DNA from 3 places in the Janthinobacterium sp. 13 genome. Region 1 is predicted to be linked to each of the others. Evidence: predicted binding sites of a transcription regulator. Region 1 holds the regulator's gene; each other region holds the start of a gene.

Region 1 (6,975 bases):
AGCCGTTCCACGGCTTGCAAGCCGTCGCCCACCACGTCCAGGGTGGCGCCCATGTGTTCGAGGATGCCGCGCGCCACGGCCTGGTTCAAATGATTGTCTTCCACCAGCAGGAAATGCACGCCGGCCAGTTCCGTGCCCAGCGGCTGGTGCAGCATGCGTTGCTCGCCGCCGTCGTCCTTGGCGATCAGCGCCTGGTGCAGGGCGTCGAACAGGCTCGATCCCGTGATCGGCTTCATCAGCACGACGTCGGCCTCGGCCGCGCTGGAGATTTCTTCCAGGTGGTTGCGGGCGAAGGCGTTGACCATCACCACGATGGGCTGGCGCTGGCCGCTGGCCGCCTGGCGGATGGCCTTGGCCGTGGCCAGACCGTCCATGACGGGCATGTGCCAGTCGGCCAGCACCACGTCGTACGGTTGCTGCTGCGCCAGGCGTTCGCGGTACAGTTCGATGGCGGCAAAGCCGGAGTCCACTTCGTCGGCCAGCCAGCCCCACGCCTCGATCAGCTTGACGATCAGTTCGCGCGTGGTGCGGTTGTCGTCGGCCACCAGCAGGCGCAGCTGGCCCAGCGCCGGCGTGCGCCGCGTTTCGGCCGGCTGCGCCAGCATTTCGAAGGGCACGCTGAACCAGAAGCGGCTGCCCTTGCCTTCGCTGCTGGCGACGGCGATGTCGCCGCCCATCATGTGGATCAGCTGCTTGCTGATGGCCAGGCCCAGGCCCGTGCCGCCGAAGCGCCGCGTGATGCTCTGGTCGCCCTGGGAAAACGCGGCAAACAGCTGCTGTTGCTGCAGTTCCGTCATGCCGATGCCCGTGTCGCGCACCTCGAAGCGCAGCCAGGCGCGGCCGTTTTCGTTCTCGGCCAGGCTGACGGCCACCACCACTTCGCCGCTCTCCGTGAACTTGATGGCGTTGCCGGCCAGGTTGACGAGGATTTGCTGCAGGCGCTGGGCGTCGCCCACGAGACGCCGCGGTACGTCGGGCTCGACGGCGATGGCCAGTTCCAGCTCCTTTTCGCCCGCATTCATCGTCATCGTCGTGGCCAGGGTATTCATGACTTCGTCGAGGTCGAATTCGACGGGTGACAATTCCATGCGCCGCGCCTCGATCTTCGAATAGTCGAGCACGTCGTTGAGGATGCCCAGCAGCGACTGGCCCGCCACTCTGACCATGGTCAGATACTTGCGTTGTTCCGTGTCGAGCCTGGTATTGCCCAGCAAATACACCATGCCCAGCACGGCATTGAGGGGCGTGCGGATTTCATGGCTCATGTTGGCCACGAAATCGCTCTTCGCGCGGTTGGCCGCCTCGGCCCGGTCGCGTTCCTGTTCCAGCTCCGCCGCGCGCGATTCGAGTTCCTGCTGCAGGCGGTCGCGTTCGCTCATCAGGCCGTTGAACGCTTCCGTCAGTTCGCCGATCTCGTCGCGTTGCTGTACCGGCACGGGCGTGAAGCGGCTGCCGCTGGTGCGCAGGGCTTGCAGGGTGTCGCGCAGGCGCACCAGCGGCGACAGCAGGCGCACGGTGACCCAGCCCAGCACGAAGGCGGCCAGCAGCGAGGCGAGGATGCTCCACAGCACCAGCCGGTACAGCACGCCATCGAACGGTTCGAATGCATCCTCGACGGGGAGCGAGGCGGCCAGCAGCCAGTTCACGGATTTCAGGCGCTTGAAGCTGTTGACGGCCGTGATGCCGCGGCTGTTGGTGCTGACCATGCTGCCTTCGCCATCTTCCTTCAGCAGCTGGGTCGTCGTCAGGTTGGCGTTCGGCTTGCGCGGTTGCAGCAAGCGGCTGGTATCGGGGTGCAGCACGTAGCGCGGCACGGCGCCGCGCGTGAGGATGAAGTAATAGCCGCTCTTGCCGATCTTTTCCGAGCGCAGGCGGCCCAGCAGGTTGTCCTTGTACAGGCGCAGCACGCCGATCACCACGCCGGCCACCTGGCCATCGGCGGCCAGCACGGGCGCCACCATCTGCACGATGGGCATGCCGCTCGACTTGCCCAGCATCGGTTCGGTGATCATGGGCTGGCGCGTGCGCAGGACGGTCTGGAAATACTCGCGCTCGGCGACGTTGATGCCGGCGCGCCCCGCCACCTCCGGCATGTCGGCCACGACGGCGCCATGCGCGTCGAGCACCAGCACGTCATCGAACAGCACCAGCATCGAGCGGCGCGAATAGTATTCGCGCAATTGGGCGGGCCGGGCGATCAATTCCGGCGGCTGCTGTCGGGCCGTCAGGGTGACGATCTGCAGCAGCATGCCCAGCTTGTCGTCGAGTTCGGCGGCGGTGCGGGTGATCAGGGACGATTGCTGGCTCAGCAGTACTCGGGTGAAGTCGTCGCGCATGTGCTGCACCTGGATCATGGTGACCAGCGCGATCATGGCGATCGAGGTCAGGCTGGTGGCCAGCGCGACTTTTGCTTTAATGCCGAGAGGCTTCATGATTTCCTTTTCAGTACCGGGCGGCACAGGCGGCAGATAATGCTGTCAGGAATTTTCCTATCAATGCCCCAGCTTGGCAAGCGCCGCCGCGCAAATTGCCCGCCCCGTGCGGGCTTTTGACGATGTTGCCATATAATTAAAGGCTGGACGTCGTTTATTCGCCGAATTTACGGTGAAATTGGCATACGGCAACCCTGTATGCGGCTGTATGCAGTAAACTTGTTGTTGCATTTTCTAAAAGGTACCGACATGACTGAAGCGCTACTCACTCCAACCTTGCCCACCGTGAACGTGGAGGCGTTGCGTGCGCGATGCTCGACCTGCAGCATGCATCAATTGTGCCTGCCGATGGGCCTCGATGTGGGCGACATGGACAGGCTGGACCAGATCATCGGCCGCCGCCGCAAGATCGTGCGCGGCGCCTCGCTGTTCCGTATCGGCGACTCGTTCCAGAACCTGTATGCGATCCGCCTAGGGCATTTCAAGACGTACCAGATCAATCCGGGCGGCGAAGAGCAGGTGACGGGCTTCCAGATGGCGGGTGAACTGCTGGGCATGGACGCCATCAGCGCCGACCGCCACCACTGTAACGCGGTGGCGCTGGAAGACAGCGAAGTGTGTGAAATCCCGTTTTCCAGCCTGGAACAATTGCTGGGCAACATGCCGACCCTGCTGCGCCATTTCCACCGCATGATGAGCCAGGAAATCACGCGCGAGCAAAGCGTCATGCTGTTGCTGGGCAATATGCAGGCGACGCAGCGCTTTGCCGCCTTCATCGTCAACCTGGCGTCGCGCTATGAAGCGCGCGGCTATTCGGGCAGCAATTTCCAGCTGCGCATGTCGCGCGAGGAAATCGGCAACTACCTGGGCCTGACCATCGAGAGCGTCAGCCGCCTGCTGTCGAAGTTCAAGAAGGAAGGCTGGCTGCGCGTCTCCAACCGGGAAATTGAAATCCTGCAGCCGGCCAAGTTAAAAGCCATTACGGCTGGCACGGACGTCTGCAAATAAGACTTACAGTTCCTCGTCCGCATGCAGCGCGATGCTGCGTTGCAGGGGCCAGGTCCAGATGCCGGACAGGCGCCACTCGCGTTTGTCGTTTTCCACCAGCACTTGCCAGCGGCTGCGCTCGAGCATCGGCAGCGCCACGGAAAAATTGCCGGCTGCGTCGGGCTGCACCAGCACCTTGATATCCTTTTCCGGCAGGGTCGCATGCGCCAGGTGCAACTGCAAAGGCGCCTGATAGGCCTTGCCGAAGCTGTGCACGGAACCGGTCAGGCGCGCTGCAGCGACGTCATACGACAGGCGCGTATCCATCGCCAGGTCGCTGGCGATCGTGTCGCGCTTCAAATCCTGGTTGATCGCCTTGCCCTGCTTGTAATAATCGCCCACCACCAGCGCATCGGGCTGCGTAAACGCGATATAGCCCATGAAGCTGCCGACGACCACGGACAGGCCGGGGCCGATCATCAGCAGCCATGGCCAGCGATGCTTGTACCACGGTGCAACGGGTGCTTGCAGTTTCAGACTGTCGGACATGGTATTTCTCCTGTTTAATCAGCCAGTCCCCGCATGGGGACCGGCCTTCCTGCAACTTCGTGGCGGCGGCGAGGGCACCCGGTCCCCGTCCGCCTTTCCTTGTTAACGTGGCACGATGAATACCGCGCTTTCACGCACATGCAGCGATGGGTCGTCCAGAGATTGCAATTCGATCGCAATCTTGTTCGAGCCCTTCTCTCCCACGCCGTGCGGCACGCGCAGGCGGATCGGCCAACCCAGCGTTTCCGTCGGCTGCAAGGTCACTTCTTCGCGCGTCAGCAAGGTCAGGCCCGGCAAGCCGGAAGCGCTGATTTTGAAATGCTGGCTTTGCTCCGACGTGTTCATGATCTGCAGGCGGTAGACGTTTTCGATCATGCCGTCTTCCACTTCGCGTCCCATCGAACCGCGGTCGCGGATCACGTCCATTTTCAGGGGCGTGCGCAGGGCCAGCGAAGTACACACGGCGATGATGATCAGGGCCAGGATGGACGTGTAGATCAAGACGCGCGGGCGCATGGCGCGCTGGCGTATCTGCTTCGAATTGAAGTTGTTTTCCATCGCATGGTCGGTACTGTAGCGTACCAGTCCCCGTGGCCGGTCGACCTTGTCCATCACGCTGTTGCAGGCATCGACGCAAGCGGCGCAACCGATGCATTCATACTGCAGGCCGTTACGGATATCGATACCGGTCGGACACACCTGCACGCACAGGGTACAGTCGATGCAATCGCCCAGCTTGTCGTTGTTGCCGGCCTTCTTGCTCATGGCGCCACGTGGTTCGCCGCGCTTGGCATCGTAGGTGATGATCAGGGTGTCCTGGTCGAACATGGCGCTCTGGAAGCGCGCGTAGGGGCACATGTATTTGCACACCTGCTCGCGCAGCCAGCCCGCGTTGCCGTAGGTTGCCAGACTGTAGAACAAGACCCAGAACCATTCCCAGGGACCGAAGTTCAGCGTGGTCACCGACTGCGCCAGTTCCTTGATCGGCGTGAAGTAGCCGACAAAGGTAAAGCCCGTCCACAGGGCGATGGCGCCCCATACCAGGTGCTTGGCCGTCTTCTTGAACGCCTTGCGCACGGAGGGGCCCTGCTTGTCGAGGGCCATGCGCGCACTGCGCGTGCCCTCGATGCGGCGTTCGACCCACAGGAAAATTTCCGTGTATACCGTTTGCGGGCAAGAGAACCCGCACCACACCCGCCCGGCAATGGCCGTGACGAGGAACAACAAATACGCACAGATGATCAGCAGGGCCGCCAGATAGATGAAATCCTGGGGCCACAGCACGACGCCGAAAATGTAGAACTTGCGCGTGGTCAAATCGAACAGCAGGGCTTGCCTGCCATTCCAGGTCAACCACGGCAAGCCGTAGAACGCGAGCTGGGTAAGCCATACGCATACCCATCGCCAGGTAGCGTAGCGTCCTTTGGCCTCGCGAGGGTAGATTTGCTCGCGGGCCGCATACATCTTGATGACTTGAGGTTCCATTTTTACTTTGCGGGTGCCTGCGGATTCGACAGGCTCCAGACATACGCCGACAGCACGTGTACCTTGGATTCGCCGAGGAAATCGCTGAAGGCCGGCATGGTGTTGCTGCGTCCCTTGCGTACGGTTTCCATGATGGTGTCGGCGCTGCCGCCGTACAGCCAGGTCTTGTCCGTCAGGTTCGGCGCGCCCAGCATCTGGTTACCCTTGGCATCGGCGCCATGACAGGCCATGCAGGCACCGAACTTGGCCTTGCCCAGCACGGACTTGACGGGATCCGAGGTCGAGCCGGACAGGCTCAGCACATAATGGGCCACGTTCTCGACATCCTTTTCGGAGCCCAGGGCGGCGCCCATCGGTGGCATTTGCCCATTGCGGCCGTGCATGATGGTGGTCTTGATGATGTCGGGTTCGCCGCCATACAGCCAGTCCTTGTCCGTCAGGTTGGGGAAGCCCTTGTTGCCGCGCGCATCCGAACCGTGGCATTGCGCGCAGTAGGTCAGGAACAGGCGCTGGCCGATGGCTTGCGCCTGCGGATCGGCGGCCACCGTCTTCAAGTCCTGGCTCAGGTACTTGTTGAACAGGGGACCGTAGTCGGCTTCCGCCTTCTTCAGCTCTTCCTCGTACTGGCCCGTCGATTTCCAGCCCAGGCTGCCGGCATAGTTGCCCAGGCCCGGATACAGGAACAGGTAGGCCAGCGAGAAGACGATGGTGATGTAGAACAACCACATCCACCAGCGCGGCATCGGCGTATTGAGTTCCTTCAAGTCCTCGTCCCAGACGTGGCCCGTGGTGCCGTCAGCAGGGGCGCCCTCGACCACTTTGATTTTCGACTGCGAGTACAGCAGCACGCCGCAGCCGATGATGCCCAGCAGGGACAGCACGATGATGTAGATATTCCAGAAGCCATTGGTAAAGTCAGCCATGGTTATGCTCCTTCGCCAGGGTCATTTCGGCCTCGGCCGGATAGTCGAGCGCGTCGTCGGCGAACGGCAGGCGTGCCGCCGCGTCGAAGTCGCTGTTGCTGCGGCTGAACGTCCACCACAGGATGCCCACGAACGTCGTAAAGGAAACCACCGTCATGACGCTGCTGGCGCTGTCAAACAGGTTTTCGATTGCCATGCTAATTCCTTGTTTTGATTAATGTACCGAGGCCTTGCAGATAGGCGACCAGGGCGTCTTCTTCCGTCTTGTCCTGCAGCTGCGCGGGGCCGGCGGCGATCTCTTCATCGCTGTACGGCTGGCCCAGGCGTTTCAGGGCGCGCATCTTCGGCATGATCTCGTCAGGCACCAGCTTGGTCTTCGCCAGCCAGGGGTAGGACGGCATGTTCGACTCGGGCACCACGTCGCGCGGGTTGTTCAAGTGCGTGCGGTGCCATTCGTCGCTGTAGCGCGCGCCCACGCGGGCCAGGTCGGGGCCCGTGCGCTTGGAACCCCACTGGAACGGACGGTCGTAGACGAATTCGCCAGCGACCGAATAGTGGCCATAGCGTTCCGTTTCCGCGCGCAGCGGACGCACCATCTG
Region 2 (6,975 bases), 1.6 Mb from region 1:
CTGGGCTTGCTTCAAATCCGCGATTTGCTGGCGCAATTCCTTTTCGCGCTCATCCATTTGCGCCAGGCGTTCGACCAGGCGCGTGCGCGATTCCAGCGCCGGGATGGCCGCCTGCAATTGCGCCAGTTCCGCGCGCAAACCGTCGATCACGCTGTCCTTGCCGATCGCTTCGGCACGCGTGCGCAGCAGCACGGCTTCCTGGCGTTCCAGTTCGCCCGTTTTTTCCATCAGTGCGGCCTGGCTGCGCTGCTGCAGCTTGGCCAGTTCGTGCGTCAGGCGCGCATTTTCTTCCTGCAAGGCCGTAAACTTGCCCATGTCGGCGCGCACGCAGGCGCCGGCCTGGTGCTGGATCATGTGCAAGTCTCTGCACATCTGCTCTTCCAGCTCGGCGTCGCAGCGCGGGTGCGTCAGGCCGGCCCAGAAAGCGCCCGACACGTCGCCGTTGGCGACGGCCGTGCGCCACAGCTCGGCCACTTGCTCCGTCGTCTTGGCGCCGCGAAAGCGCAGGATCACGGGGGCGTAGCGGCGTTCGAGTTCCTTTTGCAGCGCTTCGGACAGGCGGTTGCGCGCGCCGCACTCCGTCACGGCGCCCACGTGCACTTCGTAATCGTCGGCCAGCACGCGCCCGCCCGTCATCTTGCCCACCAGCTTGCGCAGGTATCCCAGGGGCAAGCCCACGCCGACCAGCGGGCAATGACAGGTATGCGACAGTTCCCACAGGCGGCGGCGGCGGGAAGCGAGCGCGGCCGGTTCGGCCCCGCCGCTGGAACAATTGCTGATGACGGGCAGGGACTGGTCTTTGTCACACATGGCGATATCCTGTTGGGCGATGGGGGATGGAAAAGAAATTATTGCGGCAGGGGCGAGGCGGGGCGCTTGGCGCTCAGCATGCGTGCCAGGCGCTCAAGCCAGCTGGTGCTGGGCGGCGCGGGCCGGTGCAGCGCCACGAGGGCAGCCCATTGCTGCGACAGTTGCTGGCAGGTCGCTTGCAGCACGGGGCCCAGGCCGGGCGAGTTTGACAGCACTTGCAGATGGCGTTCGATGACACCCGCCAGTTTCTCGCAGGGACTGCCCGCATGGTAGTGCGACATCAGGTGCAGCACGGCCGACAGCAGCAATTCAGGCTGTTGGCCTTGCGGAGGAGGAAACATCGGGGAAGGTCGGTCGTTCGCCATCAAACACTCCTGTGCGGTGGTTTGGCTGGCTGCGCGCACGGGGCGCGACTGGCTGGCGAGTGTGGTGACTGGCTGCCGTGCTGCTTCAGGCAGTCAGGATCAGCTTGTTCAATTGGGTGACGCGCAGGCGATAGATCTTGCCGCTGTGCTCAATCTCCACTTCGCGGCCCTGCTGCAGCAGCGCTTCGCTGGTGATGCGGCGCGCCGGCTGGGCCATGCTGACGGGAGGACGGACGTGGGCGGTAGCGGCATCCTGGATCAAGGCTGGTTTTGAGCTTTGCATGTTGGGCTTTCTTTGTCTCAGTTGAGAATGATTCGTATTTGCATTATTGTTGAATGTGGCCCGAAAAGCAAGGCTTATTTGTGCGGAATCCGCGCTTTTTTACGGTGGGACGGCAGCGTGGGAGAGAGTGCTGCGCAAAGGCGGCCGCTGGCGCGGCGCGGAAGGGGGCGGCAGCAAAAAAGACCCGGCAAGGCAGTGCGCCTTGGCCGGGTCAAGCCTGTGCCAAGCTTGAGGAAATCGGGATGGGGCTAGATGGTGGCCAGCAATTGCGCCGAGGCGCTGGCGGCCGCGGTGGTGTCGGCCTTGAGCTTGGCGGCGGCCAGCTGCTTGGCGCGCGAACGCGACGGCGGCAGGCGGCGCAGGGTTTTCAGGGCGTCCGGATCCTTGATGCCGATGGTGCGCTGGTCAACCGTGATCAGGCCGATTTCATTGAAGGCGGACAAGGTGCGGCTGACCGTTTCCAGGGTCAGGCCCAGGTAGCTGCCGATTTCGTGGCGCGTCATGCGCAGGTTGAACAGCTTGCTCGAATAGCCCATCTGCGCAAAGCGGTCGGCCAGCGAGACGAGGAAGCGCGCCACGCGGGCTTCGGCGCTGAGGGCGCCCAGCATGCCGATCATGGCTTGCTCGCGCACCAGTTCGCGGCTCATCACGCCGTACATGACATTTTCCAGTTCCAGGTGGACACGACCCAGCGCCGTGAGTTTCTTGAACGGCAGCAGGATCAGGTCGCAGTCGGACAGGGCCACCGCTTCCGAGGAATAGTGGCGCGAATGGATGCCGTCGACGCCCAGCATGTCGCCCTTCATGGGAAAGCTGAGCACCTGCTCATTGCCGAATTCATCGATGAGCACGGTTTTCAGGAAGCCCGAATTGACGATGTACAGGGTGTCGAACGGCTGGCCGATCGTGTGCACGCGCTGGCCCGTCTTGAATTGCACGTGCTGGAACAGCAGTTCGTCGGCGGCGATGGTGCAGGCGCTGGAGATATGCAGCAGGTCGCACACCTCCTTCAGGTTCGACCAGAGCCGGCCCTGGCGCTGGCGTCCCGCTTCCATCGGAGCGGAGGGGGCCAGCGATGGTGAGGCGGCGCGGGTGTCGGGCATTTGCGTGGACAGCATGTTCATCTCCTGGTGACAGGTAGTTCAGAGTTGAATGACGGGGTGCACGGGACGGCGGGCAGGCGTGGGCCGGCGGCGCGCGTTCGGGCAGGTAATGCTCAATTCGCTGAAGACTTGCTGTGTGATGAAATAACTTTCCAGCAACTTGATTACTGGTTTCAGTATGCCAACAAGCGTATGCAATTAATATCAGCAGTGGCTGAATATGGCAGTAGGAGCTGTGGTAGATGAAGTAGGATTGTTCCTACAGTCGACGCGCGGGCGCGCGTCGCCGTATTCAGGTCTTGAAGGGGGAGAGCAGGCGGTGCGCCACGGCATACTGGACCATTTCAGACAGCGAACTCATGCCCATCTTTTGCATGATGCGCGTCTTGTGCGTACTCACCGTCTTGACGCTCAGATGCAGGTTGTTGGCAATTTCCGTGATCGACTTGCCTGCCACCAGCAGGGAAAAGACTTCGAATTCGCGGTCCGACAACTGTTTATGCAGCAAGCTTTCATTCGGCATCATGATGTTGAGCACGAGCTGCTCCGCCACCTCGGCGCTGATGTAGGGACGACCCGACGCCACCTTGTGGATGGCGCCCACGAGCTGGGTGCCCGCGCTTTCCTTGGTCAGATAGCCTTGCGCGCCGGCGCGGATGGCGCGCACCGCATACTGCTCTTCCTCGTGCATGGTGAGGATCAGGATGGACAGCTTGGGCGCCTCGCTGCGGATTTGCCGGATCAGGTCGACGCCGCTGCGGCCCGGCATCGACAGGTCGAGCAGCAACAGGTCGAAGCCGCCCTGGCGCACATGGTTGAGTACTTCAAAACCGTCGATGGCTTCACCCACGATGTCGATATCCGGCGCGCCGTCAAGGATGCGCTTCAATCCTTCACGCATGATGGTGTGGTCGTCGGCAATCACAATACGTATCATAGGCGGGCAATCTGGTGGCGTGTAATCTGCTCTGTCCGTCACCGGACAATCAAATGTTGAGAAACGAGAAACGTTGTCATTTTAACCGAAGCGGCCGCACTGTGCCTTTTCTTGCGATGTGCCGGTGCGGCGGCCCCCGTGGCCATGTGACCCCTTATTTTGTCGGGGGTTCCTTGATCAGCCTGTGTACCAGCACGGGCAATTTCGAGTGCGACAGCACCTTGTTGGTCACGCTGCCCAGCAGCAACTGACCCCAGCCGCTGCGGCCATGCGAACCCATGAAAATCAGGTCGCATTGCTGCAATTGCGCCACTTCCACGATTTTCAGGGCGGGGCTGTCGGAAAAGGCCGTCAATCCCGTCGCTTGCAAGCCCCGCTTGGCAGCCGCGTCGAGCACGGGTTGCCAGTGGTCGGCGCCCGCCTTGCGCATGGCGACGCGGTATTCCTCTTCGCTGGGATAGCTCGGCGGAATGATTTCGATGTACACCGGGTACTGGTACTCGGGCGCCACATACACGGCAAGGATGTCGGCGTGCATTTGTTCGGCAAAGGCAACGCCGGCACAGGCCGTCAAGTTGGAGACGGTTGAGCCGTCCGTGGCGATCAGAATTTTCTTATACATGGCAGGTCCTTTGGCAGTGACTCAGCGCGCGCAACGCCTCTTATTGTAGACGTGGCGGCAGCATTGTATTCATGTAAAGACTTGATAATTATCAATACTACTGCACCTTCAGTATAGACAACATTGGCAGAAAGATCGTGTTTAGCTGCGGCAGGGTCCGTCTGGCGCCGTTGCGCAGGCGCTTGAGGGCAGGATTTCTTGTGTCGCGCGTGGTCTTGCACGCACGCCAATGGTAGTATTTCAAAATACAACAGCAGGAACACTTATTTCCTGGCGGAAAAGCTCTTGCGGACCCGCTTTGCACCAGGAAGCGCGTTTTGAGATTTACCAACAGGGCGGCGCCCTGCTACACTCGCACCATCGCAGCGGTATTGCCTCAAATCATCTTAATCGAGAAATTGTGGGTATCAGTCTGTAAAACGCACAGTTCAGGCGGAATTTTGACAAATTATGGAGAAGCAGGGATATGACCAACGCCGCTGATGATTTCGATGCATTATTCGATGAAGTATCCGCGCAAAGCGCGGCCGCAGCCACGCCGGCGCCTGCCGCCGCGCCCGCTCCCGCCGTGATCGCGGATGACGATTTTGACGCGCTGTTCGACTCCGTGTCGGCCAGCGCCGCCATACCGGCAGCCGCAGCGGCGCCGGTGGCTGCCGCGCCAGCCGCAGCGGAAGCGGCCCCCGTGGCCGGCGCCGACGCGCCTGGCGAAGCGGCCGACCCGGTCGACCAGTCCGACAAGCCGATGTTCGAGCGCCTGGGCGGCATCGTGCGCCTGCTGCACGATTCGCTGCGCGAACTGGGCTACGACAAGGCGTTGACGGAAGCGTCGTCGCAGATCGTCGACGCCCAGGATCGCCTGGAATATGTCGCCACCCTGACGGAACAGGCCGCCAACAAGGTCTTGAACACGCTCGACGAAGGCATGCCGGCACAGGACGTGCTGTCGAAGAAGGCCAAGGACATGGACGGCCGCTGGACGGCGCTGTTCGACGGCAAGCTGAGCCTGGAAGAATTCAAGGCCCTGGCCGGCGATTCGCGCCAGTTCGCGCAAGCCGTTGCCGAAGCGACGGAAGCGGAAAAAGCCCGCTTGCTGGAAATCATGATGGCCCAGGACTTCCAGGACATCACGGGCCAGTTGATCAAAAAAGTGGTCAACATCACCAAGACGGTGGAAAACGAGCTGGCTCAGCTGCTGCGCGACAACGCGCCGGCCGAGGTGCGCGAAAAACTGGCGCAAAAGCCGGTGCCGCTGATGCAGGGCCCGTCCGTGCCGTCGGTGGCGCTGGACCAGGATAATGTAGACGACCTTCTTGCGGATTTGGGATTCTAATGGACGATATGCTCAAGGATTTCGTCGTTGAGGCGATGGATCTTGCGGTTAATGTTGAAGAGCACTTATTGCGCCTCGAGCGTGATCCTGACAACAAGGAAACACTGAATGCCGTGTTTCGTTCCTTCCACACCATCAAGGGTGGCGCCGGTTTCATGGGCCTGCCTGCGCTGGTGGCGGCCTGCCACCTGACGGAAAATCTGTTCGACGCCTTGCGCACGGGCGCCGCGCCCGTGACGCCGATCGCCATCGAGGCGGCGCTGCAAGCGTCCGGTTTCGTGGCCGACCAGCTGACGGAACTGGCGAACGGCGCCGCGCCGGAAAGCTTGCCGGCCATGCCGGAAGAGCTGGAACACATCCTGACGAACGCCATCGAAGGCAAGGGCATGGACGCGCCTGCGCCTGCCGCCGCCGTGGCGGCGGAAGCGGCCGCGCCCGTTGCCGAGGTCGCTGAAGTGCTTGCAGCCGCGCCTGCCGCTGTCGCGGTCACTGCCGGCGCCGATGGCCTGGACTGGGAAGGCATGTATAACGCCGTCGTGCCCGAGGGCAGCCGCGTGGCTGCCGCACCGGTGTCCGCCGTCGCCGCTGCGCCTGCCGTCGTGGCCGCCGCGCCTGCCGCTGCTGCCGCCGCCAAACCGGCCGCCAAGGCCTGGGATGGCGCCGAACGCCGCGAAGAGCGCCCGGAAGTGCGCCATGCCGCGCCCGTCAAGGAAGACAGCATCCGCGTCGACGCCGTCAAGCTCGACGCCTTGCTGGAAGTGGCCGGCGAATCCGTGCAGGCCGCCAACCAGGCTGCCGTGTTGCTCGAGCGCTTGCTGCAATTCAAATTCGAAGGCCAGGCCGCCACCTTGATGGCGACCCTGGCGGAAACCCTGGAACGCGCTTCGCGTTACTCGACGGAACTGCAGCGGGCCACCCTGGCCACGCGCATGCAGCCCGTCGGCCGCCTGTTCCAGAAATTCCCGCGCCTGGTGCGCGAACTGGCCAAGGATCTGGGCAAGGATGTCGAACTGACCATCGAAGGCGCGGAGACGGAAGTCGACCGCGTGGTGGTCGACAGCCTGTACGATCCGCTCGTGCACATGCTGCGCAACTCGCTCGACCATGGCGTCGAATCGCCGGAAGCGCGCCTGGCTGCCGGCAAGCCCGCCAAATCGTATATTTCACTGAAGGCATGGCAGGAAGCCAACAGTGTCATGATCGTGCTGCAGGATGACGGCAAGGGCATGGACCCGGCCTTCCTGCGCAGCAAGGCCCAGCAAAAGGGCTTGATCAGCGAAAACGCGCAGTTGAGCAACGACGAATGCTTCCAGCTGGTGTTCCTGCCGGGCTTCTCGACCAAGGAAGTGGCCTCCAGCGTCTCCGGGCGCGGCGTCGGCATGGACGTGGTGAAAACGGCCGTGGAGAAAAACCGCGGCGCCATCCACATCGAGTCGGCGCTGGGCAAGGGCACCAAATTTGCCATCCGCCTGCCGATCGAACTGTCGATCGTGCCGACCATGCTCGTGTCGACCTCGGGCGC
Region 3 (6,975 bases), 750 kb from region 1:
GGTCAGGTGCTGGCCCTGCTGGAAGCGGAACTGCTGCTGCAACTCGGCTGGCACGTCGAACGTGACGGCGATGGTGTCGCGCGTTTCATTGCGCACGTTGGCCACGCACAGCGGATAAAATTTACTCATGCTTCATCTCCAGTTTCTTCGGAACGTGTGCCTGATTTTTTTAGTGGCACTTGAAGTAGTCAAACGGTTCGCGGCAATCCAGGCATTTGTACAGGGCCTTGCACGGCGTGGAGCCGAACTGGCTGGTCAGCTGCGTATGCGTGGAACCGCAATTCGGGCAGATCACGTCCAGTTTCGGCATGGGCTGGCGCTTGACGCCACCACGCAAACCGCTGATGTCGATCACCTGCTGCTGCGGCGGGGCGATGCCATAGCCTTTCAGCTTGGCCTTGCCCGTCTCGCTCATCCAGTCCGTCGTCCAGGCGGGTGACAGCTGGTTCACCAGCGTCACCTTGTCCACGCCATGGCTGCGCAAGGCATCCGTGACGGCGTCGGCGATCACCTGCATGGCAGGGCAGCCCGAATACGTGGGCGTGATCGTCACGGTACAGGCGTCGCCGCCGGTGACTTCGACGGCGCGCACGATGCCCAGGTCCACCACCGAAATGACGGGGATTTCCGGGTCTGGCACGTCGCCCAGCCAGGCCCAGACCTGGGCGGCGTCCAGCGCTGCCGCGGCCGTGTTCATTACCACTCCGCCCCAGGATAGGCGCGCTGCAGGAACTGCATCTCGGCCAGAATAAAGCCCAGGTGTTCCGTGTGCGTGCCCTGCTTGCCGCCTTTTTGCATCCAGGCGTCGGGCGCCGGCATGGCCAGCGTCGCTTCCGCGAAGATCTCGGCCACGTGTTCCAGGAACGCCTGGCGCAGGATGTCGGATGGCGGCGCGATGCCGGCGGCGACCATGGCCTGGTCGACGGCGTCGTACTTGAACATTTCGCCCGTGTACATCCACAGCTTGTCGGCGGCGGCCTGCGTCTTGGCGTGGCTGTCCGCCGTGCCGTCGCCGAGGCGCACGACAAGATCGCCGCTGCGGCGCAAGTGGTACGTGACTTCCTTGATCGACTTTTGCGCCACCTCGACGATGCGCGCATCCGTCGATTTCGTCAGTTCCAGCAGCTGGAAATAGTGCCAGCTGTCGAAGAAGAACTGGCGCATCATCGTATCGGCGTAATTGCCGTTCGGCTGTTCGACCAGCAGGCAATTCTTGAAATCGTGGGCGTCGCGCAAAAAGGCGATGTCGTCCTCGTCGCGGCCCGCATTTTCCAGTTCGGCCGCATAGCTGAACCACAAACGCGTCTGGCCCAGCAAGTCCAGCGCCACGTTGGTCAGCGCCATGTCCTCTTCCAGCGCCGGGCCCTTGCCGCACAGCTGCGACAGCTGCTGGCTGAGGATCAGGGCGTTGTCGCCCAGGCGCAGGAGGTAATCGAACTTTTGTTGAGTGACCTTGTCATCCATTGCAGGCGCTCCCATCACAGATTCTTGACTTCTTCCGGCATCGGGAAGAAGGTGGGATGGCGGTACACCTTGCTGTTCGACGGTTCGAACAGGGCGCCCTTGTCGCCGGGGCTGCTGGCGACGATATCGGCCGCGCGCACCACCCAGATGCTCACGCCTTCATTGCGGCGCGTGTAGACGTCGCGCGCATGGTTGACCGCCATGGTGGCGTCGGAAGCGTGCAGGCTGCCCACATGCTTGTGCGCCAGGCCGTGCTGGCTGCGGATGAAAACTTCCCACAAAGGCCATTCTTTGCTCATGTTGCTATCCCCTTTTATAGATGTTTTCAGGCTGCCGCTTTTTCGTTAGCGGCTTGCTTGTCGGCGTAGGCGAGCAAGGCATCGCGGAACCATTCGCCGTCTTCATACGCTTTCACGCGCGTTTGCAGGCGTTCGCGGTTGCACGGGCCATTGCCCTTCAAGACATTGTTGAACTCGGACCAGTCGATCTCGCCGAATTCATAGTGGCCCGTTTCCGCATTGAATTTCAGGTCGGGATCGGGCACGGTCAAGCCCAAGTATTCGATTTGCGGCACGGTCTGGTCGACCATGCGCTGGCGCAATTCGTCGTTCGAGAACAGCTTGATGCGCCATTGCGCCGACTGGGCGCTGTTGACGGAAGCGGCGTCGGACGGGCCGAACATCATCAGCGACGGCCACCACCAGCGGTTCAGCGCATCCTGCGCCATGGCTTTCTGCGCAGGCGTGCCCTTGCACAGCGACATCATGATGTCGTAGCCCTGGCGCGCATGGAACGATTCTTCCTTGCAGACGCGGATCATGGCGCGCGCATACGGACCGTAGGAACAACGGCACAGGGGAATCTGGTTGATGATGGCGGAACCGTCGACCAGCCAGCCGATGGCGCCCATGTCGGCCCACGACAGGGTGGGATAGTTAAAGATGCTGGAATACTTGGCTTTGCCCGAATGCAAGGCGGCCAGCAAGTCGTCGCGCGACACGCCCAAGGTTTCCGCGGCGCTATACAGGTACAGGCCGTGGCCGGCTTCGTCCTGGATCTTCGCCAGCAGGATGGACTTGCGTTTCAGGGTGGGCGCGCGCGTGACCCAGTTGCCTTCAGGCAATTGGCCGACGATTTCCGAGTGCGCGTGCTGCGAAATCTGGCGGATCAGGGTCTTGCGGTAAGCATCCGGCATCCAGTCCTTGGCCTCGATCTTGATGCCTTCGTCGATACGCGCCTGGAAAGCGCGCTCTTCTTGACCCATGTCGTCGAGGGAACGAACGTTCTTGAGGCCGGTTTCAACCATTTGTGCGTACATGATCTGTCTCCCATGTCTTTGATTTTGCGCAGCAACGCGGTGCGATGAACAGATAATACGATACAAAAAACGATTTGCATACACTTGATATGAATCATTTTAAAAATTCGTATCTTGTGCAGCTTTTTTGTGCGTATGATATTGCTTATGAGAAAACACTGCGGAGCGCCACCAGCGCTTCCGACAAATTATTGCCGCGCTACCCGCGCAGCCAAGTAAACTGCTGCTTTTATTGAACCGACCGCAACACGGCCAGACCGGAACCACATGAAGAACACCCGCTGCACGGCATGGATAGCCGATTTCCTGGAAAGCGACCCACCGCGCTCGAAGTCCCTGGTGATGACCATCTTTGGCGACGCCATCGTGCCGCGCGGCGGCGCCATCTGGCTGGGCAGCCTGATCGAACTGCTGGCGCCGTTTGGCGTGAATGACCGTTTATTGCGCACCAGCGTGTTCCGCCTGGCGCAGGAAGGCTGGCTCAGCTCGCAGCGCGACGGCCGCCGCAGCGCCTATACGATACGCCCGGAGGCGCTGGCCCGCTTCGAGCGCGCCTATCGCCGCATCTATGCGCCGCTGGTCGTGCACTGGGATGGCAGCTGGACCCTGGTGATCGGGCCGGCCGGCAGCATCGGCGCCGCCGAGCGGGGGGCGCTGCGCAAGGAATTATTGTGGGCGGGCTATGGCTTGATCTCTCCCGGCATCTTTGGCCATCCGGCCAGCAATACGGAGGCGCTGGAAGATATCCTCGTGCGCAACGAGGTGCAGGGCAAGCTGTATGTCTGCCACACCACGGAATTGCCGGGCGTCAGCACGCGCCCCCTGCGCGACATGGTGGGCGACTGCTGGGATTTATCGGAAGTAATGGCCGGCTACCAGAAATTCATCGCCAGTTTCCAGCCCCTGCTGACCTTGCTGCAAGAAGCGCCCGTGTTCGATGCAGAGCAAGCGTTCGTCATCCGCTCGCTGCTGACGCACGCCTATCGCCGCGTGCAATTGCACGACCCGCAACTGCCCGTCGAACTGCTGCCCGAACCATGGCCCGGCACGCAGGCGTATGCGCTGGCCCGCGACCTGTACCGCATCACGTACGCGGCGGCCGAGAAACATATCCTGGCCACCTTGCGGCGCGAAGATGCGCAGGCGCCCGATGTGGAGCCGTGGTTCTACGAACGTTTCGGCGGCCTGAACACCTGACAACACGTCCATGGCAGCGTTGCAGGGCCTGGGCGTCCATTCATACTGCCTGCGGCCCTGGCCATTTTTCAGGCGCTCAGGAATACGTCAGTGCCTGCGCTCACTGTTTTGCGACCACCTGTTTCGCCCCTGCCAATAAATCCTGCCCCAGCTTTTCCAGCGCATTGGCCTGCACCAGCATGGTGTCGAGGATGGCGACATTGAAGGTGAATTCGGCCGGCGTCGTATAGCCGGGGAAACGTATGATGCGCAGCAATTCCTGCAAGGTCGTGCCCTTGCCCAGGTGCGCCAGGGCGTCGCTGAGGGCGCTGATTTTCTTTTCCAGTTCGCGTATGTGTTTGCCGTTGTCATCCATGATGGCCTCCCCGTGTCGGAGCTATCACGTTAGCAAAGCGCGTCCGTCATCGTTTGCGCCAGCACAAAGTCCACCGCAAAACAGGTATCATCGCGCCATTGCACACGATGCAAAACCCATACGTTTTTATCAGGAACACTCATGACCATTAAAATCAGCCAGCAATTCGACGCCGGCGCGATCGAGGTGCTGCGCGCCGACGATGCCCAATCCATCGAGCTGAACATCCGCAAGGATTCCCACGCCGACATCACGCAGTGGTTTTACTTCCGCCTGCAAGGCGCGCAAGGCGAGGCGTGCACGATCCGCTTCATGAACGCAGGCAAGTCGGCCTACCCGGACGGCTGGAAAGATTACCAGGCCGTGGCCAGCTACGACCGCGAAACCTGGTTCCGCGTGCCCACCAGCTTTGACGGCACGGTGATGACCATCGAACACACGCCGGAAGAGGAAAGCGTGTACTACGCCTATTTCGAGCCGTACCCATGGGACCGCCACCTGGCCCTGATCGACAGCGCGCAAGCGTCGCCGCTGGTGCGCTTGATCGACCTGGGCAGCACCGTGGAAGGCCGCGACATGAATCTGCTGGTGGTGGGCGACGCCGATGCCGAGAAGAAAGTCTGGGTCATCGCGCGCCAGCATCCCGGTGAAACGATGGCGGAATGGTTTGTCGAAGGCATGCTCGAAGCCTTGCTGGACCAGGCCAATCCATTCGCCCGCCAGTGCCTGCAAGACGCCGTCTTCTACGTGGTGCCGAACATGAACCCGGACGGTTCCGTGCATGGCAACCTGCGCACCAACGCAGCCGGCGCCAACCTGAACCGCGAATGGATGACGCCGACGATGGAGCGCAGCCCGGAAGTATTCCTGGTGAAACAGAAAATGCATGAAATCGGCTGCGACCTGTTCCTCGACGTGCATGGCGACGAAGGCTTGCCTTACGTCTTCGTGGCCGGCAGCGATGCGCTGGAAAATTTCACGCCAGCACAGAAGGCCGAGCAAGACCGCTTCATCGCCGACTTCAAGGTGGCCAGCCCCGACTTCCAGGATGAGCACGGCTACGAAGACGGCCCGTTCACGCCGGAAGTACTGACCATGGGTTCGCCCCACATCACCCACGCCTTCGGCTGCCTGTCGCTGACCCTGGAATTGCCGTTCAAGGACAATGCCAACGATCCCGACCCGCAAACGGGCTGGAGCGGTGCCCGCAGCGCCGCCCTGGGCGCGGCCGTGCTGCAGCCTATCCTGTCCACCTTGCGCGCCTGAGCCGCGCATGAAACTGGCCCGCCACGCATGACGTGACGGGCTTGGCCGGCGGTTACTCTGCCGCCGGCTGTTTTCCGCTCCCCGTCTTGCGCAGCGCAGCATCGCTAATCGTTGCCACGCCAGCCATTGCTGCCTATACTGGGCGCAGCATTGCCTGTCTCTCCCTTGCCGACAACCATCCCGCATATGACCATCAAAGACCAGCCACGCGCCGAGGCGCGATATTCACCGACCCGACTTGCACACGTGTGCACATTCTTGTTTCTTGGCTTGTACGGCATGCCAGGCACGGCAGCCGAACTCAGCCCTGCCGCGCAGCTGGGGCGGCGCATCTTCCACGATGCCAGCCTGTCCGCCTCGGGCAGGCAGTCGTGCGCCAGCTGCCATGACCCGGCCCACGCCTATGCGCCCGGCAACAAGCTGGCCGTGCAACTGGGCGGCGCCGATGGCCAGGCGCACGGCTACCGCGCCACGCCATCGCTGCGCTACCTGGACCACAATCCGCCCTTCCGCTTTGATGAGGACGGCGCACCCAACGGCGGCATCAACCGCGACGGCCGCGCCGCCAGCCTGGCAGAACAGGCGGAACGGCCGTTCCTGGCAGCGCACGAAATGGCCAATGCCAGCACGGATGCGGTGGTGGAACGGTTGCGCAACGGCAACTATGCGAACGCATTCCGGCACGTCTTTGGCGACGCCATCTTTGCGCAACCACAACAGGCATTCAGCCGCATCACGTATGCTTTGCAGCAATTCCAGCAGGAAGAGCCGGATTTTCACCGCTACGATTCCAAATATGACCTGTACCTGGCCAACAAGGTTCCGCTGGAACTGGCCGAATTGCGGGGCCTGGCCCTGTTCAACGATGAACGCAAGGGCAATTGCGCCGCTTGCCACCCCAGCGTGCGGGGCGAACATGGCGCGCCGCCCCTGTTTACGGACTTCAGTTTCGACAATCTGGGCGTGCCGCGCAATATGCGCATTCCCGCCACGGCCGATCCGGCCTATTTCGACCTGGGCTTGTGCGGTCCCGACCGTACGGACCTGGCGGCGAAAGACGAGCTATGCGGCGCCTTCAAGGTGCCCAGCCTGCGCAATGTGGCCACACGCCAAGTGTTTTTTCATAACGGCGTGTTCGACAACCTGACGGAGGCCCTGCGTTTTTATGTGCGGCGCGATACGCATCCGCAAGAATGGTATCCGCGCGACAAACGGGGAAAAGTGCAGAAATTCAATGACATACCCGCCAGATACCGCGCCAACGTGAACGTCAAGGAAGCGCCGTTCGACCGCAAGCGCGGCATGGCGCCGGCGCTGACGGCGGGCGAGATCGAGGATATGGTGAAGTTCCTGGCCACCCTGACGGATGGCTATC

Evidence for each region. Region 1 encodes FNR, which switches genes on or off when oxygen is low (the NO sensors DNR and NnrR bind a similar motif). Its sites were predicted from a motif close to TTGATNNNNATCAA; they were not measured.
Region 2: CLU94_RS20550 (universal stress protein) is a predicted target of FNR. The motif match lies at 4,202-4,215, and genes of this name have one in related genera.
Region 3: paaA (1,2-phenylacetyl-CoA epoxidase subunit PaaA) is a predicted target of FNR. The motif match lies at 2,867-2,880, and genes of this name have one in related genera.

Annotation. Positions count from the first base shown of each region.
Region 1 is NZ_PEEQ01000001.1:3,076,608-3,083,582, forward strand. It holds gene CLU94_RS13585 (response regulator) at 1-2,432, opposite strand, end outside; gene fnr (fumarate/nitrate reduction transcriptional regulator Fnr) at 2,682-3,440, shown strand; gene CLU94_RS13595 (FixH family protein) at 3,444-3,968, opposite strand; gene ccoG (cytochrome c oxidase accessory protein CcoG) at 4,071-5,453, opposite strand; gene ccoP (cytochrome-c oxidase, cbb3-type subunit III) at 5,456-6,376, opposite strand; gene CLU94_RS13610 (cbb3-type cytochrome oxidase subunit 3) at 6,369-6,572, opposite strand; gene ccoO (cytochrome-c oxidase, cbb3-type subunit II) at 6,574-6,975, opposite strand, start outside.
Region 2 is NZ_PEEQ01000001.1:4,671,913-4,678,887, forward strand. It holds gene CLU94_RS20525 (DUF2325 domain-containing protein) at 1-810, opposite strand, end outside; gene CLU94_RS20530 (hypothetical protein) at 849-1,175, opposite strand; gene hemP (hemin uptake protein HemP) at 1,261-1,458, opposite strand; gene CLU94_RS20540 (Crp/Fnr family transcriptional regulator) at 1,707-2,513, opposite strand; gene CLU94_RS20545 (response regulator) at 2,854-3,498, opposite strand; gene CLU94_RS20550 (universal stress protein) at 3,653-4,120, opposite strand; gene CLU94_RS20555 (protein phosphatase CheZ) at 4,587-5,453, shown strand; gene CLU94_RS20560 (chemotaxis protein CheA) at 5,453-6,975, shown strand, end outside.
Region 3 is NZ_PEEQ01000001.1:3,825,332-3,832,306, reverse strand. It holds gene paaE (1,2-phenylacetyl-CoA epoxidase subunit PaaE) at 1-129, opposite strand, end outside; gene paaD (1,2-phenylacetyl-CoA epoxidase subunit PaaD) at 170-697, opposite strand; gene paaC (1,2-phenylacetyl-CoA epoxidase subunit PaaC) at 697-1,464, opposite strand; gene paaB (1,2-phenylacetyl-CoA epoxidase subunit PaaB) at 1,479-1,763, opposite strand; gene paaA (1,2-phenylacetyl-CoA epoxidase subunit PaaA) at 1,790-2,782, opposite strand; gene paaX (phenylacetic acid degradation operon negative regulatory protein PaaX) at 3,050-3,979, shown strand; gene CLU94_RS16780 (hypothetical protein) at 4,080-4,334, opposite strand; gene CLU94_RS16775 (M14 family metallopeptidase) at 4,476-5,600, shown strand; gene CLU94_RS16770 (cytochrome-c peroxidase) at 5,880-6,975, shown strand, end outside.